One region of the Alkalimarinus coralli genome, then DNA from elsewhere that is predicted to be linked to it. Evidence: predicted binding sites of a transcription regulator. Region 1 holds the regulator's gene; each other region holds the start of a gene.

Region 1 (3,556 bases):
TTTTGCTGCTCCCGGGCAGGCTGCAAAGAGCCAGCTCGGGAGACAGTATAGATTGAATTGAAACTGACGTATCGGTCATTATTAATGCTTATTCTATTCTATGGCAAGTAACTTATCGTGCGGATGCACCGTGAAGTCTGTCGACATTCTTCTCTTTATGCTTAAGAATTTGACGGTCGAGCTTGTCTACCAGCATATCTATTGCTGCGTACATGTCTTCCTGCTCTGCTGTAGCATGAATATCGGCGCCACTGATATGAAGGGTCGCTTCTGCAATTTGACGAAGTTTTTGAACTGATAATGTAACCTGAACGTTGCTGATATGGTCAAAGTGTCGTTCAAGCTTTTCGAGCTTGCTGCTAACATAGTCTTTCAAAGAGTCTGTCAGATCAACGTGGTGTCCCGTAATATTCAATTGCATATTTCGCTCCTAGTATCGTTTTTGTGTTCCCTGAAATCTTCTACATATTGAGGCGCGTTTGAATGTGCGACTAGCAATGAGTCTACTAGTGAAACATCCGAATAGCGTTAACTCAATTCCTGGCAGTGATCAGCAAGGGAACAGAACTTCATTGCCTTTGTTTTTCACTTTACTTTCTTGATGACGCTTTGCCTGGGCTTGTGTTAAGCCCCGCCAAGCCTATCTTTTGATGCCAACAATCTTAGCATATTAGCTAATCCATTTATTGACTCAAAACCGTTTAATTCTGAATACCCCTCATAACTAAAATTATACTAAACGTTTTCGTTCATTTGATGGGGGTATTGACATCGCTTCGCGATATTTTGCGATGGTTCGTCTTGCTACTTTGATACCTTGTTCGTCGAGTATCGTTGCTATTTTGCTATCGCTTAGCGGTTTTTTGGCAGATTCAGCCGCTACCAGTTTTTTAATGATGGCGCGAATTGCGGTTGATGAACACTCGCCTCCAGATGCTGTGCTTACATGGCTGGAGAAGAAATATTTAAGTTCAAATATGCCTCTGGGAGTATGCATGAATTTTTGGGTGGTGACCCTTGATATGGTTGACTCATGCATATCTACGGCCTCCGCTATATCATGCAGAATAAGAGGCTTCATTGCCTCTTCACCATGATCAAGAAAACCTTGTTGATGTTCCACGATCTTACTGGAAACCTTCAGCAGTGTCTCATTACGACTTTGTAAGCTTTTAATAAACCACTTGGCCTCTTGTAACTGATCCTTCATATAAGTGTTGTCAGCACTACTGTCAGCTCGTTTAACGAGTGATGCGTAGCTTGAATTAACCCTTATCTTAGGGGCAATTTCCGGGTTGAGCTCCACTTTCCAACGCTCATTAACCTTTTTGACAACCACATCTGGAACAACATACTCGGGTGTATTACCGCTGATCTGCTCGCCTGGTCGAGGGTTAAGTGATTGAATGAGTTTGATAACCTGTTTAAGGTCGGTCTCTTTTATGCGGCTGCGTCTTATCAGTTGGGCGTAGTCCCGGTTGCCTAAAAGATTGAGGTAATGGTTGATGACCAGTTTTGCCTGAGGTAACCATGGTGTGCTATCTGGAAGCTGATTGAGTTGGATTAGCAGGCACTCTTGCAGGTCTCGACTGGCTACCCCTGGCGGATCAAAATGTTGAATTCGTTTTAGAACCGCTTGTACTTCGTCTAGCTCAACTTCGTGCTCGCTCGCTTCTTCCTGATTGGTTTCAGCAAAACCGGATAAGATCTCCTCAACGGTGCTGGATAAATAGCCATCGGTATTAACTGAGTCAATGATAGACATGGCGATCAGTTTATCAATGTCTGACATGGGGGTCAGGTTGAGTTGCCAAAGCAGATGATCCTGAAGGGATTCGCCCACGCTGTTACGTGACTCAAAGTCGCTATCTTCTTCTGGGGCAGGACCAGACGGTGCGTTGTTGGGGTAAATGTCATCCCATGCGGTATCTACTGGCAAGTCATTTGGAATGCTGTCAGACCAGTCTTCTGCGTTCATAATTTCATCAGAGCCTTCTGAGCTGGCTTCTGCCATGGACTCTTTAGCTTGCGATGCAGAATCATCGGCTGTGTTTTGCTCTTGGGAGGAGGTCTCTGTATCCGGGTTCTCGGATCGATTACGATCATCGTCAGATATTTCCAGCATTGGATTGGACTCAAGGGCCTCTTGGATTTCCTGCTGCAAATCAAGAGTAGAAAGCTGCAGTAAGCGTATTGCCTGCTGCAGTTGAGGGGTCATTGTCAGCTGCTGACCTAGTTTGAGCTGAAGTGATGCTTTCATGACCATTGATTACCTACCGCCTTATGCAAAACCATCAATGAACAAGGTCTCCTCATTGTTTAGTTATTTTATTGTCTCTACCAGGTTTAGTGTAAACCACTTCCGAGTCAGTTGTTTTATTATTTCCGGTTAATCATATTTTAGTTAGGAGATTGAAAAAATAGTAGTCATGGCAAGCGCTATTATTAATATTTGAGCACTGTAACGCTTGGGGAGACTATTAAAGCCTAAATTGTTCTCCTAGATATACATCTTTAACTTGTTGGTTTGACAGAACATCTTCCGCAGTGCCCGACGCTATAATGTGTCCGTCGCTCACGATATACGCTTTCTCACAAATATCAAGGGTTTCCCGAACATTATGGTCTGTTATTAGTACGCCTATCCCTTTCTCTTTCAAATGGGTGACGATCTGCTTGATGTCGCTTACAGAAATTGGGTCAACCCCGGCAAATGGCTCGTCAAGTAGTATAAAATCCGGCTCAGTGGCTAATGCGCGAGCGATTTCTACACGGCGGCGTTCGCCACCTGACAGGCTCATACCTAAGCTATCTTTTATATGTGTAATGTGAAACTCTTGAAGAAGGGTTTCCATCTTCTCTTTGCGTTCGGCTTTAGAAAGATCTTTCCGTGTCTCAAGTATTGCCATTAAATTATCTTTAACGCTTAGCTTTCTAAAAACAGACGCTTCCTGAGGGAGGTAACCAATCCCTTTTCTTGCTCGGCCATGCATGGGTAAATGGGTCAAATTCTCCCCATCGATTGATATTTTCCCTTTGTCGGCTTCGACCAAACCGACGATCATGTAAAAACATGTGGTTTTCCCTGCACCGTTGGGGCCGAGTAAGCCAACAATTTCACCGCTTTGTATTGAGAGTGAGACGTCTTTGACGACTGATCGTTTTTTATAGCTTTTTGCCAGGTTGTCGGCGCTTAACGTTTTCATTATTTTTCTTCGTCGGAATCTTTTTCAACTGGGTGGACAATAATTTCAACGCGCTGAGACTTCTCTTCTCCACCCTGAGCAGTGACTACGCGACTAACCGTGTTGTACTCGATTTTTTTGCCTCGAAACGTGTTCTTTCCCTGCTCAAGTTTTGCGTCGTCTATTAAAGTCAGCTTTTCATTATTACGGGTATAGATAATGGTGTTGCCGTAAGCATGGGTGGGTAGCTCTTCTCCCTCTTGCTGGTCGGAGAATTCAGCTGGAGACCCAAAGGCTTCAAGCTTTATCAAACCGCTTTTATCACTATAAATAATTACCTTGTCGGACTTCAGGATTGACTTTCCCTGGGT
Region 2 (3,556 bases), 1.1 Mb from region 1:
TTTGGCTGCCTGGGCATAAATATCAGGGCGGTAGACGCTTTTTGCGATATCCATATACCAGCTGTCGGGCTTATGCTCGGCAATCTGTCCCCAGCGGCGCATTTGGGTTAAATACCAGATGGCATCGCTGTAGTAGGGATAGGTTGCGTTGTACCGGAAGAATACGTTGAAATCGGGAACAGCGCGTTTGTCTCCTTTCTCATACTCAAATGTACCGGTCATGCTGTTAGCAATGACGTCGTAGTCTGCTCCTACATAGTTTGGTTGCGAGAGAATCTTAACGGCCTCAGGACGGTTGCCGTTGTCGTTAGCATCCAGCCACTGCGCTGCTCTGATTAGAGACTTAACAACGGCAATATGGGTATTTGGGTACTTGTCTGCCCACCCTTTGCTTACGCCAAATACTTTTTCCGGGTTGTTTTTCCAGATCTCATAGTCGGTAATAACGGGCACGCCAATGCCTTTAAATACTGCCTGCTGGTTCCATGGTTCGCCCACACAGTAACCTTCGATAGTGCCTGCCTCCATGGTTGAGGGCATTTGAGGTGGCGGTGTGACAGAGAGCAGTGCGTCTGCGTCAATTTTCCCTGATGTATCACCTTTGTGTGGTGCGTATAAGCCCGGGTTGATACCACCTGCCGCGAGCCAGTAGCGAAGCTCATAGTTGTGTGTGGATACCGGAAACACCATACCCATGTTGAATGGTTTGCCTTCATCTTTGTATTTTTCGATAACGGGCTTTAAATAGTCGGCTTTGATCGGGTGAACAGGCTTACCGTCGGCGTCTTTTGGTATGTGGGGCTTCATCTCTTCCCATACCTTATTGGATACGGTGATGCCATTGCCGTTTAGATCCATGCTAAATGCGGTGATGATGTGCGATTGCGTGCCAAATCCAATGGTTGCGCCAAGGGGTTGCCCGGCCAGCATGTGAGCACCATCAAGCTCTCCTGTAATAACCCGGTCTAGAAGCACCTTCCAGTTGGCCTGTGCTTCAAGTTGAACAAACAGCCCTTCGTCTTCAAAGAAGCCTTTTTCATAAGCAATGGCCAGTGGTGCCATATCGGTTAATTTTATAAAACCGAACTTAAGGTCTTCTTTTTCTGGCTCTGCAGCCTGCGTTATTGCGGGTAAACTCAGTGTGGCAGAGATGGATACTGACAAGATGAGTTTCTGTAACTTGCTTTTGGTCGCGGTAGAAATGCCCATGGGGACTCCTTTATTAGGCTATTTAAATTACTTATTTATGGGTATTTCAATGTATGTGCCATAATTTATATATTGTTATATGTAACAATAAGTTGGTGTGTTTTTGGTGTGTTTTTGCGAATCTTTTCAGGCAATAAGTTAATAATGTTGCACTCCTAATGGAGTATTTGGTTCAGGTTTGGTGCGCTTATCTGTTTTTTAGGTGCCTGATTATGGTGGGGATGGGCACCGAGATGGTGCAGAAAACGGTTTAAGCGGGTGTGGCCGAATAGAGACAACTGAATTTGCAGGGGCAATCAGCTGACTGAGTAAGCCTGGTGGAGAGGTTTTAAAGTATTGTCAGAGGTTCCCTACCATGAGGGTGCGTGTTAAATCAGCGCCCAATACCTATGAGTAGTGGCTGGGGCGAAATATCCACTCATACAGTTCACTGTCCATGTTTTTACCCATCAGGTTATAGGTTTTTAGCAGCAGGTCATGAGTTGCCATAATGAACTGGCTTCCAACGGTATATATTTCGTCCGACAGGAGTTGTGGATCATTCATATGGGTGAAGTGCGTTTTCAGCAGGCCCAAAAAAATGTTCATGCTTTGTTGGTTGTTATTTGAAGCCCTGGCTTGTTGAGTTATTCGATAGTTTTCGGCACTGCTATGAACGATTTTCGCTTGGGACTTGGCTTCTAGCTGGCGTATCTCATCTGCCAGGTACTTTATTTTTGAAACGGTTCTTTCTGTGTTGGATTTCTGTGCCGCGCAGTGAGTCGCTAGCCCTCTCGCTTGCGCCGCCGCTTCAATCAGGCGGGGTAGGTCGCATAAACAGTAGCTGGCAAGTGCACGGTGGTGTTCATCAAGTTTAGAGTGCCCCGCACGCTCAAAGAGTTCCGCATTAATTTTCAGGATTAAATTAATTAGGTGGCTGTGAAGCAGAAAGTTCTGCATTACACTGTCTTTTTGCCACTGCCTTCGAATGGTTACCCATTCTCCGTTCAGTTGCTGTAACTCAGGCTCTGTGAGCAGGCTCTCCTTGTTCTGACTGAGGTCTGTCAGATGCTGGGTGGTTGCTTTCTGGATGTTATACAGTCTGTTCTCAAAAAACAGGTCGCCGCCTAGGGATGCCAGGCTTGCCGCCCGATGGCGCTGTATTTCAAGCATTAAATCCAATAACTTTTTGCTGGTGGCAATCCCTTCAAGGCGCAGCTTGTGTTGCAGGTAGAGCATGTTGGCGTCTGTCGTGCTGTTATTGTTCGTGTTGAGCATATTTGGAATCCATTAAAAAATTTCTATTATTTTATGCATTGAGTATGCCAAAAGGGGTAGTTGTTTGGTTGCTTGATAGTTACTTTGAAATATCCTCTTGTCAGGGGGGCGTTCAGCTAATTATTTTTCTGCTAAGCTAATGATTTTGTAGTGGTTGAACTAAATCTATAAGGACGAGTCGAAAAAAGAGATTTAAAGCAGTTGCCAGTGGTTGGATTGATTGAATGAATACAGGGGTAATGTAGGTGCAGACACAAGGAAAGAAAAAAGTTCTATTTTTGTGCACAGGAAACTCGTGCCGAAGCCAAATGGCCGAAGGGTGGTCTAAAGCGCTGTTAAGTGATCAGGTTGAGGCTTACTCGGCCGGTGTCGAGACCCACGGGCTTAATCAGCATGCGGTTGCAGTGATGGCTGAGTCGGGCGTTGATATTTCAGGGCATTACTCAAAGCATATTGAAGACTTGAATGATATTGTTTTTGATCTGGTTTTTACGGTCTGTGACCATGCAAACCAGGTCTGTCCTTCGTTTACCAGTGCAACAAAGGTGGTTCACACCCCTTTTGATGATCCGCCAAAGCTAGCTGAAAAGGTGGCGGAGAACGGTGATAAATTGCAGTGTTATCGACATGTCAGAGACGAGATAAAACGCTTTGTTGAGTCAATGGGCGGGTTGTTGACTGCGTAGACTATCGCACTTTATTTTTGTGGGGGTTGCGAGTGTTGGCGCTTGGCTTATGTTAACTATTGATTTTGATTGGCGAAGCCGAAGAGACTGTAATTTATTTTGTACTTCCGCCTAGTATTCAACCCGGTTTGGGATGCTCAGCCACTCTTGCAGAAGGGCCTGACCTTCAGCGGGAATCAGTACAGACATGGCCATACTTCGTTGCCCAACCGGTTTTGCTATTTCCTGATACAGATAGTCGTCATCAAATCCAACCAGAGCCGCGTCTTCCCGGTTTGCAGAAAACCAGATCTTACTGACGCCAGCCCAGTATGCCGCGCCCAGACACATCGGGCATGGCTCGCAACTGGAATATAGCTCATACCCTTTTAGATCCCAGCTTTTGAGTTTGTTGCAGGCGTTGC
Region 3 (3,556 bases), 1.5 Mb from region 1:
GCTTGTAATGATCGCGTGTAATGATTGTACTCCGCTCACTTTATAGAAAGGTCGCCAATGTCGCATCCCGTCACAGAATTTTTGTTACAACGTAATTCATTTGCTCGATTGACATCTCCTGCCCCAGAAGGCGAACTTCTTGATACTCTTTTTCAGACAGCTCTGCGAGCGCCTGACCATGCTATGCTCAGGCCTTGGCGATATCTGGTGATTGAAGGGGATGCCTTGAAACGACTGGGTGACCTTTTTGCGTCCAGTGCGCTCAACGCCGACCCTGATCTATCGCCCGCTCAGCAAGAAAAGTGTCGTAAAATGCCGACTCGAGCCCCGATGATTATTGTGGCGATTGCATCGACGCAAGAAAACCCTAAAGTACCCGAAATTGAGCAAATTGTTTCAGTGGGCGTCGGGGTCGGTTATTTGCTCGTTGCGCTACAGGCAGAAGGCTTTGGCGGCATGTGGAGAACTGGCCCTCTTGCTTATAACCCAGAAGTGAAAAAAGGGTTGGGGTTAACGGCTGAAGAGCATATAGCGGGCTTTCTTTATGTGGGAACACCCGAAGGTAAGCCGAAAGCGGTGCCAACTCATGATGTAAATACATATGTTAAAAAATGGAACTAAAAAGCAGCCTCTGGGTTTGAGTGGTTCTTCCTTATATGATCAAAGCCTTCTCAGTATCTAACTACCGCTCCTTAAAAGACATCGTATCGCCGTTGTCACGGTTGAATGTCGTTACAGGTCCAAATGGTTGTGGTAAGTCCAACCTATACAAAGCGCTACGCTTATTGTCAGATACAGCTAGAGGTAATTTAATTTCTTCTATTGCACAGGAAGGAGGTCTCGATTATACCTTTTGGGCTGGGCCAGACGAGTTCAGCAAATCAATGAAAGATGGTTCGGCGCCTATTCAAGGAAATGCAAAAAAGAAAAACTCACGGCTAAGGTTGGGGTTTGTCGGAGAAAATTTCGGTTATTCTATTTCGTTGGGTATGCCTCCTCCTCAGGGTTATGCTGGATATCAAGAACCGTCGATGTTTCAGTTTGACCCTGAGATCAAGCGTGAGTGCATTTGGGCTGGAAACACCTATCGTCCAAGTTCTTGCTTGATTGACAGAAATGGGCCTATTGTCAAAGTTCGTTCCGGTCGAAAGTGGGAGGTTTATGACACGCGTCTCAACACTTATGAAAGTATTTTGAGTGAGATAAGTGATCCTGTGTCAGTACCCGAGGTTTATGAAGTGAGGCAATCTATCCGGAATTGGCGTTTCTACGATTTGTTCAGAACTGATGCTGATTCGATTATTAGAACGCCGCAAATTGGCACGCGAACAACTGTTCTCGATCATGATGGCCATAGTTTGGTCGCCGCGCTAAGAACAATCTACGAAATTGGAGATCGAGACGCCTTATATGAATCTATAGAAGATGCGTTCCCTGGTGCCACGATTGGGTTTGAGGCTGATGCGGGTAATCGGTTTTCGCTTAAGTTTATTCAAAACGGACTGTTGCGGCCGTTAAACCAGGCAGAATTATCTGATGGTACGTTACGTTATTTACTGTTAGTGGCGGCATTGCTTACACCTCGACCACCTTCACTACTGGTGCTAAATGAGCCGGAAACCAGCCTGCATCCAGATCTGCTTCCAGCATTAGGGCGCTTAATTATTCGTGCGGCGGAGCAAACACAAGTTTGGGTGGTCTCCCACGCTTCGCGTTTAATTGCAAGCTTGGAAGCTAACAACGAATGCAACTCCATTGCTTTAAACAAAGAGCTAGGCGAAACATTTATTCTGGATCAGGGGTTATTGGATGCTCCAGCTTGGCATTGGCAAGATTAAACTTCGAGCATTCATTGCACCCAAAAATGTAGGTCTTTAAGTTTTGGTTTCAGCCCTTCAATACCACTTGCTTTATCTGCACGGGTGACGTGGTTGCCCCTCTGCGGTAACCGTTTGCCGTAAATCATATTATTTCTGTCCAATATTTTATTTAAATATCTTAAATCAATGGGTTAGGTGTTTTTGGCATTGCTATTGCTTTGTTACTGGTAATTAGAATTTTGCGGACACTATTAACCGTAATTGATTAAAACACTATTCGATTATATGCAGCACTGCATTTTTATATGCAGAACCGCATTTAATTTGTGGAGTAGCTATGAGCATTTCATTTGACAACGCATTAGGCATACACGAACAGGCACTGAACGTTCGGGTAAAACGTGCTGAGGTGTTAGCTAACAACTTGGCTAACGCAGATACGCCAGGGTTTAAAGCACGGGATCTGGATTTTAAAGCCGTGCTGAATAGCAAACTTAATCAGCCTGGTGAAGCCGCTCCGATGTCTGTTGCAAAAACAAACTCAAAGCATTTATCAACGGCGAGTGCATCCTCAGAATCACTTTTGTACCGAAACCCCACGCAGCCTTCGATAGATGGCAATACGGTCGATACTCAGCAGGAGATGGCGGCCTATATGAAGAACGCGATGGATTATCAAGCCAGTTTCCAGTTCTTAAATGGCAAGTTTAAATCAATTACAAATGCAATAAGGGGTGAGTAACGATGTCTCTTAACAGAATATTTGATATTGCCGGTTCGGCTATGTCGGCTCAATCCATGCGTTTGAATACCACGGCCAGTAACATTGCAAACGCGGATACTGCCAGTAGTAGCACCGATGAAGTGTATCGTGCGAGAAAACCTGTATTTGCATCGATTCAGCAATCAGTGATGAAAACAGGGTTTAATACGGCATTTACCGATATGCCAGAATCGCAAGGGGTTGAAGTAAAGGGAATTGTTGAAAGTGATGCCCCTTTGGATATGCGCTATCAGCCAGATCATCCTATGGCAAATGATGATGGGTATGTCATGTACCCAAACGTGAATGTTGTAGAAGAGATGACGGATATGCTTTCCGCGTCACGTAGCTTTCAAACAAATGTCGATGTCATGGATGCCGCTAAAACCATGATGCAACGAATTCTAACGCTAGGCCAATAACTCAGCATGTTCGAACTAGAAATAGCAGGAGTCAGTTATGAGCGATTTTAACACTGTTTCGCCAACCAACGATGTGTTGAGTCAGTACTCTTTTAAAACGCCAGAAAATAAAGGGACTGGTGATCTTGGCAAAAATGAATTTATGGAACTGATGGTTGCCCAGCTTAATAATCAGAATCCGCTGGAACCCCAGGAAAATGGTGAGTTTATTGCCGAGTTGGCCCAATTCAGCTCGCTGGAAGAGATGCAGTCGCTGACCGCTACGGTGGAAGGATTTACGTCCAGTTATCAGTCCACACAAGCGCTTCAGGCTTCTGCGATGGTTGGCCGATCAGTACTGGTTAATGCTTCTACGGGGCCAACCTCTGTTGCAGGCACTATTAGCGGTGTTGTTGATCTGCCTGCCAGTACATCTGACTTACGAATATCGGTCTTGAACGAGTCGGGCGAACTAGTGAATCAATACGACATGGGGCAACAACTTGCCGGTCAGGTTTCGTTTTTATGGGATGGTAAAAATAACACAGGTGATCAAATGCCTGCCGGTAGAT
Region 4 (3,556 bases), 1.1 Mb from region 1:
GCTCTAAGCACTTTTACTTTTTCATCACGAACGGCATCCGGGTTAAACCGGGCAGGAGGCTCCATGGCGACAATACACAGCAGTTGCAAAAGGTGGTTTTGCCCCATATCCCTAAGCGCACCCACGTGATCGTAAAACTGTGCTCGCTCCTCAACCCCCAAGGTTTCAGATATCGTAATCTGAATGTTATCGATATATTTCTGATTCCACTGAGACTCAAATATTGTGTTGGCAAACCGCAAAACCAGCAGATTTTGAACAGTCTCCTTCCCCAAGTAATGATCGATTCTAAAGATCTGCTGCTCTTTAAAGTGGCGGCACACCAGTTGGTTTATTTTTTTCGCAGAAGCCAAATCTGAACCAATAGGCTTTTCCAACACTATTCTACTTTTTAAGCTATTTAAGCGGGCCTTGGCTAACCCATTACATATTTTTCCGTACAGCGCTGACGGCGTAGCAAGATAAAATATCTTATTGCTGTCGGCTTGCTGTTCAACCAGCTCCTTTAGCTCACCGTAGTTATCAGGCTCTGTTGCGTCAAATGACAAGCAGACAACATGTTTTGTGAAAGACGCCCACTTTGATTTTAATTTTTTATCATTAAGGTCGTGTTTAACCCCGACAGACTTGTGCAACGTTTCGATAAAGTCTTTGTGCTCTCGTCTAAATAAAGCAACCAGCCTCCACTCATTAGGAAGCCTCGCGTCAGCGTATAGCGAAAACAGTGCTGGCAAGAGTTTGCGGGTAGATAGGTCTCCAGTTGACCCAAACAACACTAAGTCAAATGGCTCATTTAACGGCATCATAATCAATACGGCCCCTATTACAAATTGACTCGCTGAACAACTTCGGATGTAACAACGGTAAAGCCACAAAACTGAAAAAGAGACATGCTTACCGCAGTCAGACTTATCGTTATACCATAGTTTATTAGGGTAAGGCCAAACAGCATCCTAGCCAAGCATTTAAAGATTATGTCGATCAATAGAGACCAGCCTGACGATAGTGATCAGCTAGAATAACATGCCAAGGCCTTTGCTTGATGCGTGCACAAAAGGTGTGCAGGATGCGAAATATCTTAAGTTGAATGTCTTAATATCGCCCGTAAATTGATTCTGGCTGCTCGTTAAAAATCACTATTTTCTGCATATAAAATAGCGTATCCCTCTGTTATTTCGTAATATTTTATATCTGGCATATCAATTGCGTTTACAGGAATATGGTTAGAACCATTTGCACTTAAACAAATGATACTAGTGAAGAGAGAAACGATATGTCATATCTAGCGCCTTCCGAGTTTGCCACCAAGATGGTGGACGCCGGAGAATCAAAAATATTTATGTCTACCAGAGACACCTTAATCCGAGCGTTTATGGCCGGAGCAATATTAGCTTTAGCTGCGGTGTTCGCAATTACCGTCGCAGTTAAAACAGGAATGTTTTTACTCGGAGCAATATTATTCCCGGTCGGCTTTTGCATGCTCTACCTAATGGGCTTTGATTTGCTAACGGGAGTGTTTGTGTTAGCGCCTTTAGCGCTACTCGATAAGCGCCCAGGCGTTACAGCCAAGGGCGTGTTGAGAAACTGGGGACTAGTCTTTGTAGGCAACTTTGCTGGAGCCCTCACCGTCGCGTTTATGATGGCGTTTATTTTCACCTACGGGTTTAATGTCGAGGCTGGCCCTATCGGAGAGAAGGTAGCAGGCATTGGCGAAGCACGCACACTAGGCTATGCACAATACGGCGCTGATGGTTGGTTAACTATTTTTATACGCGGAATGCTGTGTAATTGGATGGTATCTCTCGGTGTTGTAGGCGCAATGATCTCAACGTCAGTTAGCGGCAAGGTTATTGCGATGTGGATGCCAATATTTCTATTTTTCTTTATGGGGTTCGAGCACTCAGTCGTAAACATGTTCTTATTCCCCTTTAGTATCATCATGGGGGGGGACTTCTCGGTTATGGATTACCTAATCTGGAATGAAATTCCAACAGCGTTAGGCAACCTAATCGGCGGTCTCGCCTTTACAGGGTTAACCTTGTATACAACACACGTCAAAACGGCACCAAAGCGCTCAGCTGAACCCTACATGAGCAAAGTGGCATAACCTTCAATAGGTTAAACAAGCCTAAACCCGGTAAATCTGTTTAGGCTTGTTTATACAATGAGTATTATGAAAGAAAAGCTCAAGGTTTCCCTTGGACAATGCTCTGATCGCGGCAGAAAGTCAGAAAACCAGGACAATCATGGCGCCCGCCTTCCCAATGATTCACTACTAGCACTGAAAGGCGTTGCGATCGCAATGTCTGACGGCATTAGTTCCAGCGATGTAAGTCATATAGCGAGCGAAACTGCCGTTAATGCATTTCTTGAAGACTACTACTGCACGTCAGAAGCCTGGTCGGTAAAAACCTCAGCCGAACGAGTGTTAAAAGCGACAAATTCCTGGCTAAACTCTCAGTCCTTAAAGGATTCAAGTCGCTACGACAGAGACAAAGGATATGTTTGCACTTTTAGCGCAGTCATTCTAAAAAATCTCACCGCTCATATTTTTCATGTGGGCGACTCAAGAGTCTATCGCCTCAATGAGAACGGCCTTGAACAACTAACTCACGATCACCGCTTATGGGAAACTGAAGAAAAAAGTTATCTTAGCCGGGCAATGGGCATGGCTGCCCAGTGCGAGTTCGATTATCAAGCGCTTCCCCTTCAAAACAACGACATTTATATCATCTGCACTGACGGGGTCTATGAATTCGTTAAGACACAACAAATAGTTGAAACAGTCAGACATTATAATGATGACCTGAATAAGGCCGCCCGCACGATTGCAGAGCATGCATATAACCAAGGTAGCGAGGATAACCTAACCATACAAATTGTTAAAATTGAATCACTTCCCACAGACGTTCACAACGACATTAAAAAAACTGCTGAAGCATTAAATCTTCCGCCAGCACTAACAGCCGGTGTTGAATTTGACGGATACGAAGTTCTGCGCCAGATCCATACAAGTAGCCGCAGCCTGGTTTACTTAGCGCAAGACAAGGTGTCTAAAAAGAACGTTGTCTTGAAGATACCGACATCAAATTCCCACGACGATAAGCGTTATATAGAGAGCTTTTTACTTGAAGAGTGGATAGCCAGACGCCTCAGCAGCGCTCATGTACTTAAGGCTAAACGGCCCGACCGGGAACGCCAGTACATTTACACTGTGTTTGAATTTATAGAAGGCCAAACCCTTGCTCAATGGGCAATAGACAACCCAAAACCATCGCTTGAAACGGTTCGCGGTATTGTAGAGCAAATTGCAAAGGGTCTACATGCATTTCATCGAATGGAAATGCTGCATCAAGATTTAAGGCCAGAGAATATTATGATCGATACGGAGGGTACCGTAAAAATTATAGATTTTGGTTCTGTTAGCGTTGCTGGCCTGGTTGAAACAGAAGTACAACAGCCACTGACCTATTTAAAAGGAACTGCGCTCTATAGTGCACCGGAATATTTTTTGGGTTGCTCGGGTACGGTCAAATCCGAGCTGTTTTCACTCGGC

Evidence for each region. The regulator sigma-54, encoded in region 1, starts transcription at its own class of promoters, with help from an activator protein. The targets are predictions, from matches to a motif close to GTTGGCACGNNNNTNGNNT.
Region 2: MY523_RS19755 (CmpA/NrtA family ABC transporter substrate-binding protein) is a predicted target of sigma-54. The motif match lies at 1,254-1,272, and genes of this name have one in related genera.
Region 3: flgB (flagellar basal body rod protein FlgB) is a predicted target of sigma-54. The motif match lies at 2,021-2,039, and genes of this name have one in related genera.
Region 4: MY523_RS07775 (formate/nitrite transporter family protein) is a predicted target of sigma-54. The motif match lies at 1,191-1,209, and genes of this name have one in related genera.

The regions. Positions count from the first base shown of each region.
Region 1 covers NZ_CP096016.1:649,536-653,091, forward strand. Annotated here, with positions in the region: gene ptsN (PTS IIA-like nitrogen regulatory protein PtsN) at 1-79, opposite strand, end outside; gene hpf (ribosome hibernation promoting factor) at 113-421, opposite strand; gene MY523_RS02870 (RNA polymerase factor sigma-54) at 731-2,260, opposite strand; gene lptB (LPS export ABC transporter ATP-binding protein) at 2,481-3,206, opposite strand; gene lptA (lipopolysaccharide transport periplasmic protein LptA) at 3,206-3,556, opposite strand, start outside.
Region 2 covers NZ_CP096016.1:4,371,586-4,375,141, forward strand. Annotated here, with positions in the region: gene MY523_RS19755 (CmpA/NrtA family ABC transporter substrate-binding protein) at 1-1,209, opposite strand, end outside; gene MY523_RS19760 (hypothetical protein) at 1,597-2,466, opposite strand; gene MY523_RS19765 (arsenate reductase ArsC) at 2,712-3,152, shown strand; gene MY523_RS19770 (nucleoside deaminase) at 3,264-3,556, opposite strand, start outside.
Region 3 covers NZ_CP096016.1:2,143,622-2,147,177, reverse strand. Annotated here, with positions in the region: gene MY523_RS09490 (nitroreductase family protein) at 58-621, shown strand; gene MY523_RS09485 (AAA family ATPase) at 657-1,838, shown strand; gene flgB (flagellar basal body rod protein FlgB) at 2,158-2,562, shown strand; gene flgC (flagellar basal body rod protein FlgC) at 2,565-3,005, shown strand; gene MY523_RS09470 (flagellar hook assembly protein FlgD) at 3,043-3,556, shown strand, end outside.
Region 4 covers NZ_CP096016.1:1,754,455-1,758,010, forward strand. Annotated here, with positions in the region: gene zwf (glucose-6-phosphate dehydrogenase) at 1-806, opposite strand, end outside; gene MY523_RS07775 (formate/nitrite transporter family protein) at 1,274-2,107, shown strand; gene MY523_RS07780 (bifunctional protein-serine/threonine kinase/phosphatase) at 2,174-3,556, shown strand, end outside.